DNA from 3 places in the Photorhabdus stackebrandtii genome. Region 2 is predicted to be linked to each of the others. Evidence: predicted binding sites of a transcription regulator. Region 2 holds the regulator's gene; each other region holds the start of a gene.

Region 1 (7,927 bases), on a different contig from region 2:
TGCATTCCCCTGGGATCCGCATTGCCAACATCTTCCGAAGCAATAGCCAGTAAACGACGGGCAACATATAGCGGATCGCCACCCGCGGTAATAATTCGGGCATACCAGTAAAGCGCAGCGTCAGGCGCAGAACCGCGCACAGATTTATGTAATGCTGAAATTAAATCGTAATAACGATCACCTTTATTATCAAAACGGGCACTACGCTCTCCGCTGACTTCGTTCAATAGTTCTGGAGTCAAAACCCGTTGTCCCTGAGCATTGGTTTCTGCCATATCCGCCATCATTTCCAGCAGATTCAGTGAACGACGGGCATCACCAGAAACCAGCTCTGCAACCATGTGACGGGTGTTTTCCGGTAAAACAATATCCTGACCATAATAACCACGCTCTTTGTCCTTCATGGCTTGATCCAACACCAGCTCAATCTCTTCTATCGTCAATGATTTAAGCAGATAAACCCGCGCCCGTGAAAGTAATGCGGAATTCAGCTCAAAAGAGGGGTTTTCTGTCGTAGCACCAATAAAGGTAATCGTGCCATCTTCAATATGTGGCAGAAAAGCATCCTGTTGGCTTTTGTTAAAACGATGTACTTCATCAACAAACAAAATAGTTCTGCGCCCTGCATTCCGGTTTTGACGCGCTTTTTCAATAGATTCACGTATTTCTTTAATACCGGAAGTGACCGCAGATATGCGTTCAATATCCGCCTTCGCGTAATATCCAATAATTTCAGCTAATGTTGTTTTCCCCGTTCCAGGCGGCCCCCATAAAATCATGGAGTGCAGTTGCCCCGCCCGAATAGCTCTTGGCAATGGTTTTCCTTCAGCCAGTAAATGCTGCTGGCCGATATATTGCTCTAATGTCACCGGCCGCATACGCGCGGCCAGTGGCTGGAATTCATTTTGTGAAAAATCGAGTGACAGGTTGCTCACTTAAAACCTCACTGGCGCTGATCATCCAGCGTGACGCCTTTCGGTAGCGTAAAACTGAACTTTGCCGCATCCACATGGGTATTTTGCTGCCCTTTTAATTGATAGACACTTTTTTGTCCATCCTGCTCAACAGCCGAAAATTTCTGAATAGTGCCATCAGTCGTTACAGTAATAAAAAAACGTTTCAAATTGCCATTGATGTTATTCGGTGTCAGCTCAAAATCATTCCCTTTCTGGCTGATTTTATATTGAGACCAATCTTTAGCATCGTTACGGGTAATAAGCATAAATGGCGTGTTGCCAGTAGCATCTTTCAGCCAGTTAGCCGTTACCTGCTCAACAAACGGATTATAGAACCACAACGTTTTACCATCTGATACCAGAACACTTTCATCAGGTGATGTCATGTGCCAGTTAAACAAGTTTGGGCGTTTAACCCACAATTGCCCTTCACCTTGCTGAATTGTTGCACCATCATCACTGGTTACTGTCTGAGTAAAGCTGGCATGAAAACTATTTACTTTGCCCAAACGTTCCTGCAAATCCAGGCTGGCATTTGCCCATGCGTAATTGATACTCATGCCAGCCATCAAACAACCCATCAATATTAGTTTCTTCATGTAAGAGATACCTTTACTCAGCGTTATTACCCGGTGTATTTGTTATCGGAATTGTCCGAGTTTAAAATTAATTATCCGCGCTCATGTGGCGGTGGTGCCAATACTCCACGATTGCCATTATGGCCTGGAGCACTGACAATCTGCTGTGCTTCCATCTGCTCTACAATCCGCGCAGCACGGTTATAACCAATACGGAACTGACGTTGTACACCAGAAATCGATACCCGCTGTTTTTCAGTAACGAATTCAACAGCCTGATCGAACAAGGCATCCAGTTCTTCATCACTGTCAAGACCTAAGCCACCTTCAGCATCATCACCACCACTGAGGATACTGTCAACATACTCAGGACGACCACGGGCTTTCCAGTCATTAACGACTTCATGAACTTCCTGATCCCGGACAAATGCGCCGTGAACACGCACCGGGATAGAGGAGTTTGGTGCTAAGTAAAGCATGTCCCCCATTCCTAAAAGAGATTCAGCACCACCTTGATCAAGGATCGTGCGGGAATCAATCTTACTGGAAACCGTAAAGGCAATACGGGTTGGAATGTTAGCTTTAATCAGGCCGGTAATAATATCGACAGATGGACGTTGAGTCGCCAAAACCAGATGAATACCGGCAGCCCGGGCTTTCTGCGCCAAGCGAGCAATCAATTCTTCTACTTTTTTGCCAACGGTCATTATCAGATCAGCAAATTCATCTACCATGACAACGACATAAGGCTCTTTTTTCAGCACAGGATGAGTGATATCCATGCTGTCGCCAGGTTTCCAGAATGGATGAGGAATGGGGCGGCCCATCTCTTCCGCCTGTTTAACCTTTTCGTTATAACCAGCCAGATTACGTACACCCAACGCGGACATCAGTTTATAGCGACGTTCCATTTCATTAACACACCAGCGCAGTGCATTCGCTGCGTCTTTCATATCAGTAACAACTTCAGTCAACAGATGCGGAATGCCTTCATAAACCGACAATTCCAGCATTTTCGGGTCAATCATGATAAAGCGGACATCCTCCGGTTTTGCTTTATAGAGAATGCTGAGGATCATGGCGTTGACCCCAACAGATTTACCCGAACCGGTTGTACCCGCCACCAGCAAGTGAGGCATTTTGCCCAAATCAGCGACAACCGGCTGACCACCAATATCTTTACCCAGCACAATTGTCAGTGGCGATGGATTATCGCGGAATTTTTCACAATCCAATACTTCACGCAAATAGACCGTCTGACGTTTTCTATTCGGCAACTCCAGACCAACATAGGGTTTACCGGGAATAACTTCAACAATACGTACCGCTACCGCAGACAAAGAACGCGCTAAGTCTCTTGATAAGTTGGAAATACGTGATGCTTTAACACCGGGAGCCAAATCCAATTCAAACCGGGTAATCACCGGACCTGGCGAGGAACCAACCACATCAGCTTTAACCCGATAATCACTCAGACGTGCTTCAATCAAACGGGAAGTTTGCTCAAGGGCAAACATATCAACTGGTTCCTCTTCTGCCAGCGGGCTGGCTAACAGATCAAGCGAAGGCATTGGCGTCGTTGGTTTTGGTAATGATTGATCATTACGAACCAGAAATGGATGAAACAAGCTATCTTGCTGCGGTTGCTGCGGTTGCTGCGGTTGCTGCGGTTGCTGCGGTTGCTGCGGTTGCTGCGGTTGCTGCGGTTGCTGCGGTTGCTGCGGTTGCTGCGGTTGCTGCGGTTGCTGCGGTTGCTGCGGTTGCTGCACAACATTGTGTACAGGCTCTGGTATAAAAGCAATTTCTGTGGGTCGTTCTGATAAACTTTCCGGCACTGATTGAACAGAAGGCATAAACAGCGGCTCTATCGGCTCTTTTTCAACTAAATCTTCAACCGGTGAGAAATCATTCAATATCGATAAACTTTCCAGCGTAGAGGGCTCTTTTTCCTGCGGGGAACCCTGCACTTGGTAACGCTCTCGTTGCCGCGACGCAACCACCTGTTTAACAACCTCTGTCTGAGCCGGTTCTTCCATTGGAAGCTGATTTTCCGGTTCCGGTTGATTCTGTACTATCTGAGGCTGAGTTGGGGCTTGTTCTTCGATATCCCCAGTAATACGGTAACGCTCATGCTGCTGTTCAAGAAACTGCTGGCGCAACAACTCTTCCTGCTGTTTATCAGACTCAGTATCATCACACTCTATCTGTTGTCTGGCCTCTTCTTCACGCTGTTGCTGTTCTGCAAGACGCTGTGAAGGAACTTTGATGCCATACAATTCACGGCGGGTTGGCAAACGGACTGGGTTAGGACGGGGCAGCTCTGGCCCGATCCCCCGTTTAACCTGAGAGTTGCCTGTGATAACCGTTGCAGAAGCTGCTGCCGCAATATCTTTTTGTGCTGTTTCAGGCGTGAAAGTGCAGGTGTCACTGCTGTCCTGCTCGTTGCCTGCCAGCACAAATTTTGGCGCCGCTTCAACAGCAAGCTCAGATTTAGGTTTAAAATTATATTCAGAAGGAATTTCAAACAGGTAACGAACAGGTTTATCACTGTTTTTTTCATGTTCTTCTGCTAATGACTGAGACCATACGGCGTCATCAGATATACTTACCTGAATTTCAGGTTCAGCATCAATATCAGCCATACCAATGGTTGGAATATCAGATTGATGTTTTTCTTCAACTTCTGCTTTCACTGATTCTGGTTCATCCAGTTCAGCTTTTGCCAATTCCGCGGCTGAAGGTGCTGTAAACAGCACATCATCATGATCAATATCAACCGCTGTAAATTCGGGTTCTGTTTTACCATTGGTGGAATTCTCCGGCTCAATAACCGTTTCACCATATGGGGTATATTCTTGTTCATGACGGCTGCGATTGGTAATAAACCCTATCGCTCCAAGAATCATTGCCCCAGTTTTTTCAGCAATCGTCAACCATGACCAACCAGTAAATAGCGTAAACCCAATTGCCCAAACACACAGTAAGGCCAGCGTCGCACCTAATTCATTAAACCAAGGTAACATCGCACTGCTAAACAAGCTGCCAATAATACCGCCAGAAGCAAAGTAATGGAGATCATCAACATTCAGCGCAGCTAATCCACATGAAGTCAAGACGATTGCCAATGCACCAATAACGCGCAAAGCAAGCACAAAGAAATCGACATATTCTCTGTCATCATGTTGTCTGAAAGCAGTCCAGCAACCCAATATCATTAGTGGCGGGATGGCATAAGCCAGTATGCCAAATGCCGAAAACAGCGTATCGGCCAACCATGCACCAACACCACCACCCAAATTATGGACCGGCTCATGCCACGCAGTCTGAGACCAACTTGGATCAGATGGGTTAAAACTGACGAGTGCGACCATCAGATAAGCCGCTAAGATAACAATGACAAGCAACACAGCTTCCAACAGCCTGCGCCCACTACTAAGTCTCTTCAACCTAATATTTTTATCTTCTGTATATTCCTGGCTCAAGAAAGGCTCTCCAGGTTTCCTGTTGATTTAACGGAACAACGCCGAGATAGCTCAGCGTTGAAACTGTATGCATAAACAGGAGTGTACCTAAGTTCTTCCAGTTTTGCACCTGTACATTTTTTTTGGCAGGATTTCAGCGAGTCTTAATGACCAAACGGTTACTCTGCTTCACTTCTTCCATCACAACATATGTGCGGGTGTCATTAACACCTGGCAAACGCAGCAAAGTTTCGCCCAGTAACTTACGATACGCTGACATATCGGGTACACGGGTTTTCAATAAGTAATCGAAATCACCGGAAACCAAATGACATTCCTGAATCTCTTCCAATTTCTGCACAGCAGCATTGAATTGTTCAAAAACATCTGGTGCACCACGGTTTAGGGTGATTTCAACAAACACCAGCAACGATGCATCCAGATAATGAGGATTCAACAATGCGGTGTAGCCAGTAATAAACCCTTGACGCTCCAAGCGACGCACACGCTCCAAGCAAGGAGTCGGCGACAATCCTACCCGTTTAGACAGTTCTACGTTAGAAATTCGACCATCTTTCTGCAACTCATTGAGGATATTACGATCTATACGATCAAGATCTTTTCCCGGACGTTTTTTATTATCTATCATCTTTTGATCTCTCTTTATTTTCCTACACCCATAACATTTTCCCCTATCTCTCTTTGAGTTTGAGCTGGAAAAGATGTCTTAAAGTTAAAGCCTCGCTCTATCAGAGTAAAGCAGCTCACAGGCCATTTTCTTCGTGCTGCACAGAGAGGATTATCCGCATATCGATTTGTCGATTTTTATGGAAACGAATTTAGCGAGGTGGATAATTATCTCTTACAGTGATGTTTTCGCAAATGCACAGCCGATTGTCAAAGTAAATGAGCAAAAATCAGAACAACCTGTGGAACAAATTTTCAGTTAATCGTTTCGATAGCTTACCATTGATTAAAAGTGAGCAAATGAAATACAAACAGCACTAAAAGAACACTTTTCTCAGGTTAAAGTCATTGCCAGTTAATATCTATCGGTAAAATCGTTAGTAACATGAGTCTTTTAGCTTTTTTTACCCTCCTATTTCTCCTACAATCGCTCAATATACGATATGCGATAAATGGAAATGAGGTATTCATGAGCACCGCCAAACACCATAAACTCATTATTCTTGGCTCCGGCCCGGCAGGCTATACGGCCGCAGTTTATGCTGCCCGGGCAAATTTAAATCCAGTTCTTATTACCGGAGTTGAAAAAGGCGGTCAGTTGACTACAACCACGGAAGTCGAAAACTGGCCCGGTGATCCTGAAGGTCTGACCGGCCCAGGGTTAATGGAACGTATGCACCAACATGCTGAAAAATTCCAGACCGAAATCATTTTTGACCATATTCAAAAAGTTGACCTGCAAAACCGTCCTTTCCGTCTTTATGGTGATGAACAAGAATATACCTGTGACGCACTGATTATCGCAACAGGCGCTTCTGCACGTTATCTGGATCTGCCTTCCGAAGAAGCGTTCAAAGGCCGTGGTATTTCAGCCTGTGCAACCTGTGATGGCTTTTTTTATCGTAACCAGAAAGTTGCTGTGGTCGGCGGCGGTAATACCGCGGTAGAAGAGGCTTTATATCTGGCAAATATTGCAGCAGAAGTTCACCTGATTCATCGCCGTGATACATTCCGTTCAGAAAAAATCCTGATTGACCGTCTGATGGATAAAGTTAAAAACGGCAATATTGTTCTGCACACTGATCGTACTCTGGATGAAGTGCTCGGTGATGAGATGGGCGTTACAGGTATCCGTCTGCGCGATACCCAAAGCAATACAACAGAAGAATTAGCTGTCACCGGTACATTCATTGCTATCGGCCATACTCCTAACACCGCTATCTTTGCAGGACAATTGGAATTGGAGAATGGTTACATTAAAGTTCAATCCGGTTTACAGGGTAACGCTACTCAAACCTCAATTCCCGGTGTATTCGCCGCCGGTGATGTGATGGACCACACCTATCGCCAGGCAATTACATCCGCCGGTACAGGCTGTATGGCCGCCCTTGATGCAGAACGTTTCCTGGATGGGCTGGCAGCGCAATAAACTCTTTTTCTTTCAAGGCGCTATTCCGGTAGCGCCTTTTCGCATGTAACATATCGGTAGGATGCTGACACTAATCCAGCCTTTTGATAATCAGAATTTTTTCCTATGGACAAAACAAAACAGTATGAATTAGTTCGCTGGTTGAAGCAGCAAAGTGCTCCGGCCCGGCGCTGGCTCCGCCTGTCCATGCTATTTGGCTTAATCAGTGGATTGTTGATCATCACTCAAGCCTGGTTACTGGCCTCAATCCTGCAAGCTTTAATCATGGATAACATTCCCCGCGAGCACATCATGGATAAATTCTGGATGCTGACGACAACTTTCGCTCTGCGGGCAATAATCAGTGTTATCCGGGAACGGATCGGTTTTATTTGTGGCAAAATCGTGCGCCAGAAAATCCGCGCGATGGTATTGGATAAGCTTGAACAACTTGGCCCAGTATGGGTTAAGGGCAAACCGGCAGGTAGCTGGGCCACGATTATTCTTGAGCAGATAGAGGATATGCAAGATTACTACTCTCGCTATCTGCCACAAATGTATCTCGCAGTAATGATCCCTATTCTTATCCTGATCACCCTATTTCCTGTTAACTGGGCTGCCGGGCTGATTTTGTTCGCGACTGCTCCGCTTATCCCCCTGTTTATGGCACTGGTTGGTTTAGGCGCCGCAGATGCCAACCGGCGAAACTTTGTCGCGTTGGGACGGTTAAGCGGTAATTTCCTTGATCGTCTGCGCGGGTTGGAAACGTTGCGCCTGTTTTATCGTGGCAAGGCAGAAGTACAACAAATCAGCGAATCTACTGAAGATTTCCGCCGC
Region 2 (7,927 bases):
GGACAACAGGGGAAGCGTTGGGCAAGGCGATCATTGCTGAGGTTATCAAGCAAGCCATTATTATTAACGGAAATCTTCTTGCCTGAATCACCTGTATACAAAAAATAAAATTTAAACAAGGGGGAAACAGAAGTGGCGGGAAGTATGACGCAAAGTAAATGGCAGGCCTATTGCCGTTTAGTGCGTATTGACAGACCCATAGGTTCGTTATTGTTGTTATGGCCAACATTTTGGGCTTTATGGATTGCTGGGAAAGGTATTCCGGATATGCACATATTGTTGGTCTTTACTGCCGGTGTGTTTCTGATGCGTGCAGCAGGATGTGTCATTAATGATTTTGCTGACAGAAAATTTGATGGTTATGTCGAACGTACAAAAGCACGTCCCCTGCCCAGTGGTGCTATCAGTGAAAAAGAGAGTAAGATCCTGTTTGTTGTACTGGTGCTGATCTCTTTCGGGTTGGTTCTGGCGCTGAATAAGATGGCTATCTGGTTGTCAGTCGCTGGGTTAGCTTTGGCTTGGTTTTATCCCTTTGTTAAACGGTTCAGTCATCTTCCTCAGTTTGTATTGGGAGCGGCTTATGGCTGGTCTATCCCAATGGGATTCGCTGCGGTTAGTGAGTCCTTACCACTAGAATGCTGGCTATTATTCTTGGTTAATATCTTGTGGTCAGTTATTTATGATACACAGTATGCCATGGTTGATCGTAACGATGATCTGAAAATTGGTGTTAAGTCTACTGCTATTCTGTTTGGTCATTTCGATAAGCTGATTATTGGCTTGCTACAACTTGTTATGTTGCTGGTTTTGCTGTTGGTGGGTTATATGATGAATTTGGGCGGCATCTACTATTGGTCATTGTTGCTTGCCGGTGCCTTATTTATTTATCAGCAGAAATTGATTGCAGGTCGGGAAAGAGAGCTTTGTTTCCAGGCATTCCTCAATAATAACTATGTTGGTGTGGTGTTATTTTTGGGTATCTTCTTCAGTTACGTTTGATATATCTGGTGATAATGGGGAAAACCCATTATCACCAGGATGTTAAAAATTATGTTTCTTTAGTTGTCTCTTCTGTATCGTTGTGTTCAGCCGGCAAACTGACACTCTCGATAGTCAGACGGATTTCAGGTGACATCAGTTCACTCAATACCTGATACAGCTCCTGAGTATTTGCTGTAATCACATCACCACTATCACTGATATACCCTTCTTCACGCAGTGTATTTACCGATGTGGTGAATACCGCTTTGTCGAAGAATTCAGGTGCGTTAATGCCATGTAATACTGACAGACGTTGTGCCAGCCTTCTGCTCTCTTTTTCCAGCGTACCCCGGCTGATTTCCGGGTTGGCATTCAGTAAAGAGAGAGTGATGGCATAACGTTGCAGTGTTTCGCGGACACCGGCTGCCAGCAATTGCAATGGGCGAATACGCGCTGGATTCAATACCAGCATACCTTGCTCTTTGTTGCAGATAAGGTTCTGGCGAGTAAGCTCATTAACCAAGATATTAACCACTTCCCGCAGATCTGCTTTGCTGTAACGTATAAACAGTTCTGCTTTGAGTAAGGGATAAATGATTTCTACCTGGCTTAGTAATACTTCACGGCTGATACGGCGATGATCAATAACGATGCAGGCAATTAGTGATGGTAGTACCAATAAATGCTGGATATTGTTGCGGTAGTAGGTCATCAGAACTGCACGCTCACGCGGCAGGATAATGATGTCGCCCATACTGTCTTTGTCTACCTCGAACTTATCCATTTGCAGAGCGTGTTCTAACAACTCTTCTGCAGTTTTCTTTGGTACAGTAACATCGGTTGTATAAGGCGCGTTGCGCATGAGTTGTATATAACAATCCAGTTGCTCAAGCAGTTGCTCACGAGTAAGTGCTCGCTGACGTGATGACAGCAGGGCAGTTGAACACAGGTTGATTGCGTTAGCCGCCGCGGCATTGTTGATGTTCACCATAATTTTCCCGGCCAGCTTACTGACGGTTGGGTTAACCCATTCAGGACGGTGAAACTCTATTGGGTCAATAGAATCACGCCAGTCAGGAACATGGTGATTAAGATATTGGATCAACGGGATAGGTTCACCAAAGTTTACATAGCCTTGCCCCAAATTACGAAGTTTACGCAAACCGCGTATCATCTGGAAAAAGCTCTCTTTCTCTTTGGTTGCTCCCCGCAGCTCTTTGGCATAGGTGGCAACTTCCATCACATGTTCGTAACCGATATAAATTGGCACGATAGTGATTGGGCGTGATTCACCTCTCAACATTGCTTGTAACGTCATGGTCAGGGTGCCCGTTTTGGGATCAAGCAAACGACCTGTCCGGGAACGACCACCTTCCATAAAGTATTCAACAGAATAGCCGCGTGCAAATAATTCACCCAGATATTCACGGAATATCGTGGCATAGAGTTTATTGCCTTTAAAAGTGCGGCGGATGAAAAATGCACCAAGGCGGCGGAATATCGGCCCTGCCGGCCAGAAATTCAGGTTGATGCCCGCGGCGATATGGGGCGGTACCAAACCCTGATGATAAAGCACATAGGAGAGCAGCAGATAATCCATATGACTACGGTGGCAGGGTGCATAAACCAGTTCGTGACCATCCTGTGCCAGACGACGAATGCGTTCAGCATTGTGAACATTGATCCCCTGATACAGACGGTTCCATGTCCAACCAAGTACACGATCTGACAGCCGTACTGTTTCATAAGAGAAATTCGCGGCAATCTCTTCCATCATGTTAACGGCATTCTGTTGCGCTTTCTCATGGGAGATTTTCTTGTTGCGGGCCTCATCAATAACGGCTTTTTCTATTGCTTTTGAAGCCAGCAGCTTATTAAACAGCTCCTGACGAACAGGCAGACGCGGACCCACCGCCGCCAGGCGTTGGCGTGAATAGTGCATTCGTGCCACGCGAGCTAACTTATGAGCAATAGTCTTGTCTGTGCCATGCTCAGTTGCCATATAACGCAGAGATACTGTGTTTGAAAAACGCACAAAACTGTCCCGGCCCAGCCAGAGAATGGCGAAGAATTTTTGGATACCATTAAGCAGCCGCAAATGTGGGGTGTTGTGTCCTTCACGTCCGGGTGAACGACCAAACATGACAGAAACTGGCAGCATTTGAATATCCAGGTTTGGATTATTACGATGCAGATCCAGATAAGCATGGAAAATTTTTACGGATTCCTGCTTTGGCGCGCAATAGCGGAATACGCGTGGGCCATTATCGATAAATACATAGCCCGGAAGCTCAGTATCACCTATCTCCAGTGAGTTTAAAGGGTCCGGCAGATCCTGCTCAAGACATTGCTGACGTAATGTCAGTAAGTCTGCTTTGGAGTGATACGGCAAGACGTACAGAATAGGGCGTGTCGTATCGAGCCGTAATTCGGTAATGGGATCTGTAGGAATAAGTTTGCTCTTTACCAGTATTTTCAGTGGTAAATTCAATAATTTATAATATATTTTACGCCAACCTGACATAAATAACTTGAAGCCTCTTGTTAGCAACACGTCGCAAGCATATCAGAAACAAGTGTTGAGATCTGTTATGTTAAGACGATAATAAAAGTTAAAAGTGGCAAATAACCTCACATTTGGTGTGAATAACTTATGGCAAATCAATCCAAGGGACTGACCCGTATCATCAAAGCAACTGTATATTCGATGAAAGGTCTCAGGGCTGCGTGGCAAAATGAAGCGGCTTTCCGGCAGGAAATAATTGCGGCGATATTGGCGGTGATTGTTGCATTTTATCTGGATATCAGTGCAATTGAACGCATTTTGCTGATTGGTTCAGTGATGCTGGTGGTGATTGTGGAGATCCTGAACAGTGCTATTGAAGCTGTTGTTGATCGTATTGGCAGTGAATTCCATGAACTATCCGGTCGGGCGAAAGATATGGGATCGGCGGCGGTCTTTCTGACAATGATGCTGTCGTTAATTGTCTGGAGTACCATTCTCTGGCGCTATTTTGTGACCTGATTTAGTTAAATAATGAGTCATTATACTATAATGGGCTGATTTTCTGCCCTGGCAGGTTCCCAATCGCTATTTACCTGTATATACTCACAGTTTAACTGTATAAACACACAGGAGGTGAAATGAAAGCACTTACCGTAAGGCAGCAGCAGGTTTATGACTTGGTGCGTGATCACATTTCGCAAACGGGTATGCCACCAACACGTGCTGAAATTGCATCACGTCTTGGTTTTCGTTCACCTAATGCGGCTGAAGAGCATTTAAAAGCATTAGCTCGTAAAGGGGTGATAGAGATTGTTGCCGGGGCATCCAGGGGTATCCGTTTACTGCTAGAAGAATCTGGTTTACCGTTGATTGGTCGTGTAGCCGCAGGTGAACCACTGTTGGCGCAGGAGCACATTGAAAGTCGTTATCGGATTGATCCCGCACTGTTTAAGCCAAGTGCGGATTTCCTGTTGAGAGTCAGTGGTATGTCCATGAAAGATATTGGGATTATGGATGGTGATCTGTTGGCGGTGCATAAAACACAGGATGTTCGTAATGGGCAGGTTATTGTTGCCCGTATTGAAGATGAAGTGACTGTAAAACGTTTTAAACAGACTGGAAATAAAGTTGAATTGTTGGCAGAAAACCCTGAGTTTAAGCCAATCGTGGTGGATCTGCGTGAACGGAGCCTGACAATTGAAGGATTAGCCGTTGGGGTGATTCGTAATAGTGATGGATTTTGATAGTAAAATATCGAATCGTTATTTTTTGTTTTTTATCAAAGAGTTAAAATATTCCGGCAGAATCATGTTATTGGTTTATCAATATGATTATCTTGAACGTGATTCTGCTGTTTCCTGTTGCTATTTACAGGTTCTCTATTTCTTTTTTATCTCAATACTGTGGTCGTGCTGGCATTCATCCCGCTCAGTACAGGATTCAATTTCTGCACAAGAGGAACATAAACCATGTGCTTCAATGACTGTATGGCGTAAACTGAATCCGGCGGTTTTTGCTAACTGTTGAATAGCGGATTCAACGGCTCCACCATCCCGTTCTGTGACAGAACCGCAACGGTCGCAGATAAACATTGCTGAGGTGTGGCTTGGTTGTTCGATATGGTGGCACAGCACATAACTGTTGGTGGATTCTATTTTATGAATAAATCCCTGTTCCAGCAGAAATTCCAGTGCCCGATATATTGTTGGTGGTTTAGCTTGTGGTTCTGCTTCTCGCAATAAATCCAGTAAATCATAAGCACTGATTGCGCCGGGTTGCTCTGATATCAGACGCAAAACTTCAAACCGCTGCGGAGTAAAGCGAACTCCCCGTGCCAGGCAAATAGCTTCGGCTTGTTCCAGTAACTTTTTTTGGTTAATCAGTTTCATTGCGCCCCTTACAGCCAGCATGATAACAATATTAGGATGTTATCATGTTTCTGCGATAGAAAATATTCTCCAGAAAAGTTCATTGTGTTTGTCCCCTGATAGAGTTAATTTGGTTAAATTGATACTTAGCAGCAAAAATAATGTTTTCTTGAGGTTTGTGATAATACAGATAAGAATTATCATATATGGTAGATAATTTTCGGAAAGGAATCATTTATGATGAAAGAACTTTTACAAAATCAGCCTCATTATAGGCAGTTTCCTGCGAAAGGCTATCAGGTAATAAAGAATATTATCTGTGAAAAAAGAAAGTTACCTTTTCTGAGTTCATTATACGCATTGATTAATATTTTATTTTTAATTGCAGTCTGTATGGGGATTATATTATCTGTGGCAATTGTATTATTTATAATAGATAATGTATCCGTCCCTGCTACAGACTATTTACTTTTGGCACAAGTAGTCGGTGTAGCATTATTTTCAGTAATGTCACTTTCAGTTATTATTTATCGTATTGTTAAACGCCCTGAATGGGAACAACGGCGCTATTATCAACAGGCTGGTTTATCTTTTTTACCGGAAGAAAAGCGCCAGGCATTGCGGTTAAACATTGTTAGTGACTATTGGCTGGGCTTTTGGAGTGAAACTCTGGAGCATTATCCTTTACAGTCACGGGTTGTTCATGATAACTATCGTTACTGCCTGCTCCCATTATCCTCTATTCAGGAACATCAATCCCAACTATACAGTGACTGGGGAATTATTGATGAAGAAGGTTATATGAAAATGCTAACTGATTTGTGGGGTGGGGTACATTCAAAACATTTTGCTGTTGATGCTGCGCTTAGTGATGGCAAAATGTTTAAAGTTCTTGCCAAATTAGTTGAAGTAACACCTGACTCTATTCGTAAATGTTCTCAAACTGTTAATAGGCACCCACCTGCATTGGTGTGGGGATTTGATTTGTGGCTTGCAATTGTTTTAAGCCGTAATTGTTTTTGTGCTGGTTATATCAGTGAAGAAGTGGCATGGAAAAATATGCTGAAAACCGCTGATTATATTTATGAAATCTTTGGCAGCTTTGACGAATTTCATACAAACTTACGGTTGGGTAATGCCTACTGGAGTAATGATTTTGACAAGAGTAAAGAGCTGCTAGATCAGTTTAATTATTATAAATTATATTGTGACTGGCCAATTGCCAGCTTGCCGTGGCCTGAGCCAAAAGGTGTTATTATGGAATGCCAAATGATGACAGGTTTTTCTGCATTAGTAGAAGATGTTTTACGCAGTAGAATGGAAGAACAACAAAGGTATGAAATTGATCTCACGGAGCCGTCAGTATCTCGTATACTCCATTAATATTTATATGAAACATTTCCCCTTGAAGAATACCTCAGGGGGAAGGTGAGAATTCTATTTTACCGGTTAAATTATAAAAACCATCGTGGTTAACAGAATTTACCCCGCTTCCTTATAATCACCTATTTTAAATGAAACGGGGCTGATATTTACGTTATTAGTTAATGAGTTAAATTAAACTGATAAACTTTCTCTCAATATCTTTAATAGCTGCGCATCCCGCCAGCTTCATGCTAAGTTTCAGCTCATCCTTAAGCAAATTTAAAACGGAAGTCACGCCTAGTGCTCCACCCAATGCCAGTCCATATAAAATTGGTCTGCCGATAGCGACAGCTTTGGCACCTAATGCGAGAGCTTTAAACACATGAATACCGCGACGGATACCGCCATCTAAATAGACCGGAATGTGACGCCCAACGGCTTCAACAATACTTGGTAATGACTTAATTGCTGCCGGGACAGTATCTAATTGCCGGCCGCCATGGTTAGAAACTTGAATAGCTGCGGCTCCGTGGTCAACACATTCTTTAGCATTTTCGGCAGATTGAATACCTTTTACGATGACAGGGAGACCTGATTCTTTGGCGAGAAATTCCAGATCCTTAAAATCAAGATCCCGTTTAAATAGTGCTGTAATCTCTGATAATGGTGCACCGATGGTAGTGCCAGGAACATTAGGAAATGGCAGTGAACGTGGGTAGGTAAATTTATTGCGTCTATCGGTTTCCCTATTACCACTCCACTCTAAATCAACCGTAAATACGATGGCGGTCGCCCCCATCGCTTTAGCCCGGCGTATTAGCTCACGGTTCATACCCATATCTTTGGTAAAATAAATTTGGAACCATTTGGGGCCGTTACTCACTTTTGCTATTTCTTCGAAAGATGAATTAGACAGAGTTTGCGCAGTAAACAGGGTACCAGCGGCAGCAGCGCCACGCGCTGTTCCCAATTCAGCCGAGATATGAGCCAGTCCGTGTGCTGCCATCGGTGGAATGAAAATAGGTATATCCACTTTACTGCCGAGTAATTCGGTTGTTGTGTCAGGTTCTTTTATCCCCGCGAGATAGCGGGGAATAATTTGGTAATCGTCAAAGGCTCTGGTATTTTCACGTAGCGTCCATTCATCACCTGAACCGCCGCTAATATAGCCAAATTGAGGGGCAGGAATCAGTTTACGTGCTTCTTC
Region 3 (7,927 bases), on a different contig from region 2:
ATAATAAAGAATATCTTATTAAAGACAGTAAAAAATTTACGTCAGTGTGACAGGCTGTTAACCTTATTGTTTTGGGCATTTGATATTTTTTTGATATAAAAAATAGAGATGCGTTTTGTAAATTTCATCGGATAGGTCAATATGAATAAAAATGAGTTCTATCGGGAGCTTGCGGGGGACTTAAAAGCTCTGTTGTCTGGTGAGTATGACTTAATAGCGACGTTCGCTAATGCTAGTGCATTGTTGTATGAACGCTTGCATGACGTTAACTGGGTCGGTTTTTACCTGGTTGATGGTGATACATTGGTTCTGGGGCCATTCCAGGGAAAAGTCGCCTGTGTGAGAATACCTGTTGGCAAGGGGGTATGCGGAACTGCTGTATCAGAAAAGCGTATTCAGCGTGTTGATGATGTTCATGCATTCCCCGGTCATATTGCCTGTGATGCTGCCAGTAACGCTGAAATTGTGTTGCCATTGATTGTAAACGATAGAATCATTGGTGTATTGGATATTGATAGCACGATTCTTAATAGATTCGACGAAAAAGACGAATTTGGCTTACAAGCCCTTATTGATGGGCTTTGTGCTCATTTAGAACAGTGCGTTGTGCCGAAATATGTTGAATTGAATGTAACTTAACATATGGATAACGTGGCATTTATCAGCAACGCTATTATAATGACGCCAGTTCATGCCTATGCTGGTTGGCAAAACCGTTGTAATCAGGAAATTTCATGGAAAATCAACCTAAGTTGAATAGTAGTAAAGAAATTATTGCTTTTTTAGCTGAGCGTTTCCCGCTCTGTTTCGTAGCTGAAGGTGAAGCCCGTCCTTTAAAAATCGGTATTTTTCAGGATATCGTTGAACGTATCCAGGACGAAGAGTGTTTAAGTAAAACACAATTGCGCTCTGCCTTGCGTCTGTATACATCAAGCTGGCGTTACTTGTATGGTGTTAAAGAGGGCGCGCAGCGTGTTGACCTTGATGGTAATTCATGCGGTGAACTGGAAGCGGAACATATTCAACACGCTCTCCAGCAACTGACTGAAGCCAAAGCACGGGTTCAGGCACAGCGTGCAGAGCAGAGAGCTAAAAAACATGAAGCTGAAAATGAGGCTGCCGGTGAAAAAAATGAACGGCCTGTAGCCAAAAAGCCAGCTCCTCGTCGAGCCAATAATACTGAGGGGGAAAAACGGCAGCCACGCCAACAAAATCGCCCTCAGCAAGCACGTAAACCGGCGGCTAAACCTGCTCAACCTGCACCAACTCAGATCGCCGATGTTTCATCGCTGAAAATTGGTCAGGAAATTAAAGTAAGAGTGGGTAAAAGCTCGATGGATGCTTCTGTGCTTGAAATCGCCAAAGACGGTGTACGGGTACAATTGCCTTCCGGTTTAGCGATGATTGTACGCGCAGAACATTTACAGTTCTGATACGGAGGCCGACCTGGGCATGAACATATTCGTCAGACTGGCTTTTGTCTTAGGCGTTTCAATTTTTGGTACTTGTTATGCAAATACAAACAGTCCAGCGGCTGTTCCTGTTCGTATTGAACAACTGCCTGTATTGAAGCAAGAGCCTCAGCACTCAACAGTAAGCGAGCGGGTAACATCCCGCTTCACTCGCTCTCATTATCGTCAATTTGATTTAAATGGTGATTTTTCAGCAAAAATATTTGATCGCTACCTTAATATACTGGACTACAGCCATAACATATTACTGGCGTCAGATGTAGTTCAATATGATGATAAGAAAAAGTTGTTAGGCAAGGAACTGGAAACCGGGAATCTGGAAATCCCGTATGACCTGTTTAATTTGTTGCAAAAACGCCGCTTTGAGCGATATCAGTACGCTTTATCTCGCCTTGAACAGCCAATGAGTTTTGGTGGTAACGATACAATTGATGTTGATCGTTCTAAAGCCCCTTGGCCACAGAATATCGAAGAGTTAAATAAACTTTGGGATGCTAAGGTTAAATATGATTGGCTCAATCTCAAACTCACCGGTAAAGACGATAAAGAAATTAAACAAGTGCTGACCAAGCGCTATCAGTCTGCGTTAAAACGCCTGACACAAAGTCAGAGTGAAGATGTCTTCCAATTGATTATGACGGCGTTTGCCCGTGAAATCGATCCTCATACCAATTATCTTTCACCACGCAATACTGAACAGTTTAACTCAGAGATGAGTCTCTCCCTGGAAGGAATTGGTGCTGTTTTACAGATAGATGATGACTATACCGTCATAAATTCTATGGTTGCCGGTGGACCTGCCGCCAAAAGCAAAGCGTTAAAAGTGGGTGATAAGATTATTGGTGTCGCTCAGGCAGGGAAATCCATGGTGGATATTATTGGCTGGCGTCTGGATGATGTGGTTGCACTGATTAAAGGCCCTAAAGGCAGTAAAGTACGGCTTGAGGTTATTTCTGATACCAAAGGGGCAAAGCCACGTACTATCACTTTGACTCGTGAACAGATCCGTCTGGAAGATCGGGCGGTAAAGATGTCAGTCAAGACAATTGGTAAAGAGAAAGTGGGCGTTCTTGATATTCCAGGTTTTTACGTTGGCTTGACTGACAATGTTAAAACTCAATTGCAAAAACTGACTAAACAGCATGTCAGTGCTATCGTTATTGATCTGCGTAGTAATGGTGGTGGAGCACTGACAGAAGCGGTTTCTCTGTCTGGCTTGTTTCTCCCAAGCGGCCCGATTGTGCAAATCAGGGATAATAATGGGAAAGTCCGCCAGGATTCTGATACTGATGAAGTGGTGTACTATAAAGGGCCTTTGGTTGTCCTGGTAGACCGTTTTAGTGCTTCTGCTTCTGAGATTTTTGCCGCAGCAATGCAGGATTATGGACGGGCGCTGATTGTTGGTGAGCCAACGTTTGGTAAAGGCACGGTTCAGCAATATCGTTCTTTGAATCGTATTTACGATCAAATGATGCGTCCTGATTGGCCATCGCTGGGTTCTGTCCAGTATACGATTCAGAAATTCTATCGTGTGAATGGTGGTAGTACCCAGCGTAAAGGTGTTACACCTGATATTGTGATGCCAACGGGGATTGATCCGGCAGAAACAGGGGAAAGTTTTGAAGATAATGCTTTGCCTTGGGATAGCGTTCCTTCTGCCCGTTATACGGGATCTAAAGTTATTGCGGGGTTAGTTCCGCAGTTGAATATGGCTCATAGTGCCCGCATCGCGGATGATCCAGAGTTCAAGTATATAAATGAAGACATTGCGCACTATAAGGCAATGAAAGAGCATAAGAACATTGTTTCTCTTAACTACGCACAAAGAGAGAAAGAGAATAAAGAAGATGATGCTTTAAAACTGAACCGGATTAATGATCGCTTTAAACGCGAAGGTAAAAAACTGTTAACTTCACTGGATGATTTACCTAAAGATTATCAGGGGCCGGATCCCTATCTTAATGAATCAGTGAAAATTGCACTTGATTTGGCGCACCAACCTGCCGAGAAAATGTTAGCTAAATCTAAGTAGAGTGATTTTCAAACAGCTCGTTAACGATATTCAATGCCGTTCACTTGATGTTTTGAGTGAACGGTGTATTGGACTTCCAATATCCATATAAACGTTGCTTTTTGAGCAGTTCTCTCTTTTCAGGAATGATGAACTGTTTCACATTTTCTCAGTGTTACCGGGTATCAGAGTATTTTGCTTAACCAATTAGTGTTAGGCTGATACCGGTTTTTTATGATTTTGTAAAGTTGTGTTGATTTTATCGCTTGAAGAGTTAAAAACCTTGAATATAGCAAGAACAGCCTTATTTATAGATTAACTCTGAAAGTGCATTGATTATTAATAAAGGAAGCCGGTTTTTATGATGCGAATTGCTTTGTTCCTCCTCACTAACCTTGCTGTTATGTTGGTGTTTGGGATAATACTATCTCTGACAGGAATTCAGGGAAGTAGCGTACAAGGTTTAATGATTATGGCTGGCCTGTTCGGCTTCGGTGGGTCGTTTATTTCCCTGCTGATGTCCAAATGGATGGCCTTGCGTTCTGTTGGTGGTCAGGTCATAGAACAGCCAGCGAATGAAGTTGAACATTGGTTAGTCGAGACTGTTCGCCGCCAGGCGGAGCAGGTCAATATTACGATGCCACAGGTTGCAATTTATGCTGCACCAGATATTAATGCCTTCGCTACCGGTGCTCGTCGTAATGCTTCTCTGGTCGCTGTTAGTACTGGTCTGTTGGATAATATGAGCAGGGCAGAAGCGGAAGCCGTTATTGCCCATGAGATTAGCCATATCGCTAATGGTGATATGGTGACGATGACTTTGCTGCAAGGGATAGTCAATACCTTCGTTATCTTCATTTCCCGTCTGTTGGCTCAGGTTGTATCAGGTTTTCTGTCTGGTAACAATAGTGAAGAAGAGGGTAACTCTTCTGGTAACCCGATCGTTTACATGGTTGTTTCAATGGTGCTGGAAATCGTATTCGGTATTCTGGCAAGTATTATTACGATGTGGTTCTCCCGTTACCGCGAATTCCATGCAGATGCAGGTTCTGCTAAGTTGGTAGGTCGTGAGAAGATGATTGCTGCTTTACAGCGTCTGAAAACCAGTTATGAGCCGCAGGAAGAAGGCAGTATGATGGCATTCTGTATTAATGGTAAATCCAAGACGTTCAGTGAGCTGTTTCTGTCTCACCCACCATTAGACAAACGTATTGAAGCTCTGCGTAGTGGGCAGTACCTGAATAAATAATATTGTGAATAAGATAAAAAAGCCGAAGAATGATGTATTCCTCGGCTTTTTTTATGATTTTTGAAATTCAAATCATAGCTGATTTAATTCAACTTCATCTTCCTGATTGAAGGTGGTTTTATCAGTTTGCCCCATTAACTGGCTGGTAATTGTACCGGCGGTCATTGAACCACTCACATTCAGCGCAGTACGGCCCATATCAATAAGAGGCTCAACAGAAATCAACAGTGCAATTAGCGTTACAGGTAATCCCATTGCAGGTAAGACAATCAGTGCGGCAAATGTAGCACCGCCACCCACACCAGCAACGCCTGCGGAGCTGATAGTCACAATACCAACCAGTGTTGCAATCCATACAGGATCAAATGGGTTTATGCCTACTGTCGGCGCAACCATGACTGCCAGCATGGCAGGATAAATCCCGGCGCAACCATTCTGACCAATTGTTGAGCCGAAAGATGCTGAGAAACTGGCGATAGATTCCGGTACACCGATACGGCGTGTCTGGGTTTCAACATTCAGTGGGATACTGGCTGCACTTGAACGGCTAGTGAATGCAAAGGTCAATACCGGCCAGATTTTTTTGAAAAATTTAAGTGGATTGATACCGGTGAGAGAGAGCAGAAACCCGTGAGCAACAAACACCAGCGCTAGTGCAATGTAGGATGCGATAACAAAGCTGCCCAGTTTCGCAATTTCGTGGATATTAGAGTTGGCGACAACTTTGGTCATCAGAGCCATAACACCGTATGGCGTCAGGCGCATAACCAGGCGAACCAGTTTCATTGCCCATGCTTGCATAATATCGATAGCGGCTAATACACGTTCACCACGTTCGCGGTCATCTTTCAGCATTTGTAGTGCAGCAATCCCCAGGAAGGTCGCAAAAATAACAACACTGATAACAGATGTTGGATTGGCGCCGGCTAAATCAGCAAATGGGTTTTTAGGAATAAAAGATAAAATTAACTGCGGCACAGACAAATCAGAGATTTTGCCTATGTAGTTGTTTTCGATAGCCGACAGGCGTGCTGTTTCTTGAGTTCCTTGCACCAGACCTTCAGCAGTCAGGCCGAATAGGTTAGTAATAATGATACCGATCAGCGCTGCGATCATCGTAGTGAACAGCAGGCTGCCGATGGTTAGAAAACTGATTTTTCCCAGAGAAGATGCTTTATGCAATCTGGCAACAGCGCTTAGAATAGAGGCAAATACCAGCGGCATAATCACCATTTGCAGAAGTTGTACATAGCCGTTACCTACAATATTGAACCATGAGATTGATTCTTTCAGTATGGTATTATCAGCTCCATAAGTCAGTTGTAGCGCCAGACCAAAAATAACGCCAATGGCGAGGCCAAAAAGAACCTTTTTTGACAGACTCCATTGGTGTGAACTGGCTTTTGACAATAGCAAAAGCAGTGCTGCGAAAACGAGCACATTTAGAATTAATGGTAAGTTCATCCACAAACTCCAGATTTTAATTATTGAGGGAGTTAAGCTGTATTAATCGAGTTAAGTTATAAACTTATACCCTACAGCAAGTAATTGAGAATATGGTACCAGCTAAGGTTATCGACCCTTATAATTAAATAGAATTTGATATAATCATCATGGCAATTAAGATTGATTTTTATGCGACTATAACATTGAAAATATTTTCGAAGGTTATTAAAAGCACAATTTTTTGATGTGATCTATATAAATAAATATAGAATATTCAATATCTTCTGGCAGAAAAATGGCGATGACAATCAGTAAGGCAGAAATAAATCTTTCTGCTTTCTTATTTCCTTGTTTGCCAAGTATCGGCAGGCAGAAACGTATCTTTATTGGCCATAACAGCGGTACACCAGCAGGTGTCAGCATATCTGCTACCAGATGACTTAGGTAGCCAACAATCATGGCATGGAAAAAATCGGTTGGTACAGGCCATTTTTCTGGTATTTTGAGCCAAAGTAAAGCAATACCTAATGCAAGAGCAAGTAGACTGTGGGTGAATCCTCTGTGGCCACATAGTTTGGCAATTGGAATGGAGATAACCCTGAATAATCTGCCCAGGGTTGAATTTGGGTGATCTATATCTGGTAACAATGCAGTAAGCAGCACGCCTGGTAGCATATGCAACCAGTCACCATTGGCTATTTCAGGTGTTATTTCAAGTTTGTGCGCCATAATAATACTGGCAACTGAAAATAAAAGATGCCCTTCCCCGGTCATAAATTCCTCTGACTAATAACTGTCTATCCATACAGTTGGCGAAGTATAGTGGGTTTTATGCGGGTAAGATAGGGGGTGAAAAGCAAAAATATCTTATTCTAACCACATGAGCTAATCAAGAAGGTAAAAGGTATGCCGGTTGTTACTACTGATGTTATCGCTAACGAATTCGGGCAACGCTATGACAACGTTATACACTTGAGTAGATCACTATCGTTGCCAGTTCATCGGCAAGCAGAAAAGGTAAGATGTACGACGACTGTTTGCATATTGCTAAGTATAAGCACGTTCCGACAGAATTCCGATGCTACGATTTACTGACCGATACAACATTTGTCATTTTTGTCGTATATCAAGGCTGGTTTATTCTGGGGACTATCTATGCAATAGGGGCAATGGCAAAAGCTGAATTTCAGAGTAAACAAGAAACGTTATTATAAAGAATAAAATGCCATTTTATAAAATTCTACAAGATGTGTTCATGAAGTTCTTTGATAGAGTATTGTGTAAGTTTTTATGGTGTGAACTCTCTTATTGTTTGATTTATAAAGATAATGCTGTGTTGGTAGTGATTTGTTTTTAGCTAATATATAATTTTTCTTCGTCAGAGACTGAGTATTTAGTCCAATTTCATACCGGAGTGATTATGATCCCACTACAAACAGAAAGAGCAGCCCCTCTAATTTAATTCATTTTTTAAATTTTACATTAGAAGGGGAAAATATGAGTTACTCAGAGATTGATATAAATCGCTGGAATAGGAAAGAGCATTTCTTGCATTACCGTAATATCGTGCAATGCGGATTTAGTCTAACAACAAAAATTGATATTACCCATTTGTTATCTTCGTTGGTGGAAAAACAATATAAATTCTACCCAACCATCATTTATTTAATATCAACAGTTGTGAACTCTTACTCTGAGTTCAGAATGGCTATAAAAGATGAAGAATTAATTGTATGGGATAGTGTCAAT

What was found. The regulator LexA, encoded in region 2, represses DNA repair genes until DNA is damaged. The targets are predictions, from matches to a motif close to TNCTGTATGTACATACAGNA.
Region 1: the regulator LexA is predicted to act here: its motif matches at 5,078-5,097, upstream of C5470_RS01955 (DNA translocase FtsK 4TM domain-containing protein).
Region 3: the regulator LexA is predicted to act here: its motif matches at 6,970-6,989, upstream of C5470_RS05680 (metal-dependent hydrolase).

The regions. Positions count from the first base shown of each region.
Region 1 covers NZ_PUJV01000002.1:88,611-96,537, forward strand. The annotation lists gene C5470_RS01945 (AAA family ATPase) at 1-935, opposite strand, end outside; gene lolA (outer membrane lipoprotein periplasmic chaperone LolA) at 944-1,555, opposite strand; gene C5470_RS01955 (DNA translocase FtsK 4TM domain-containing protein) at 1,627-5,016, opposite strand; gene lrp (leucine-responsive transcriptional regulator Lrp) at 5,150-5,644, opposite strand; gene trxB (thioredoxin-disulfide reductase) at 6,152-7,111, shown strand; gene cydD (heme ABC transporter permease/ATP-binding protein CydD) at 7,217-7,927, shown strand, end outside.
Region 2 covers NZ_PUJV01000015.1:72,034-79,960, reverse strand. The annotation lists gene ubiC (chorismate lyase) at 1-108, shown strand, start outside; gene ubiA (4-hydroxybenzoate octaprenyltransferase) at 145-999, shown strand; gene plsB (glycerol-3-phosphate 1-O-acyltransferase PlsB) at 1,049-3,505, opposite strand; gene C5470_RS13790 (diacylglycerol kinase) at 3,635-4,006, shown strand; gene lexA (transcriptional repressor LexA) at 4,126-4,731, shown strand; gene zur (zinc uptake transcriptional repressor Zur) at 4,867-5,376, opposite strand; gene C5470_RS13775 (DUF1266 domain-containing protein) at 5,593-6,738, shown strand; gene C5470_RS13770 (lactate oxidase) at 6,908-7,927, opposite strand, start outside.
Region 3 covers NZ_PUJV01000005.1:24,975-32,901, reverse strand. The annotation lists gene C5470_RS05705 (GAF domain-containing protein) at 142-639, shown strand; gene proQ (RNA chaperone ProQ) at 735-1,433, shown strand; gene prc (carboxy terminal-processing peptidase) at 1,453-3,504, shown strand; gene htpX (protease HtpX) at 3,845-4,732, shown strand; gene C5470_RS05685 (L-cystine transporter) at 4,805-6,196, opposite strand; gene C5470_RS05680 (metal-dependent hydrolase) at 6,404-6,952, opposite strand; gene C5470_RS05675 (hypothetical protein) at 7,201-7,392, shown strand; gene catA (type A chloramphenicol O-acetyltransferase) at 7,676-7,927, shown strand, end outside.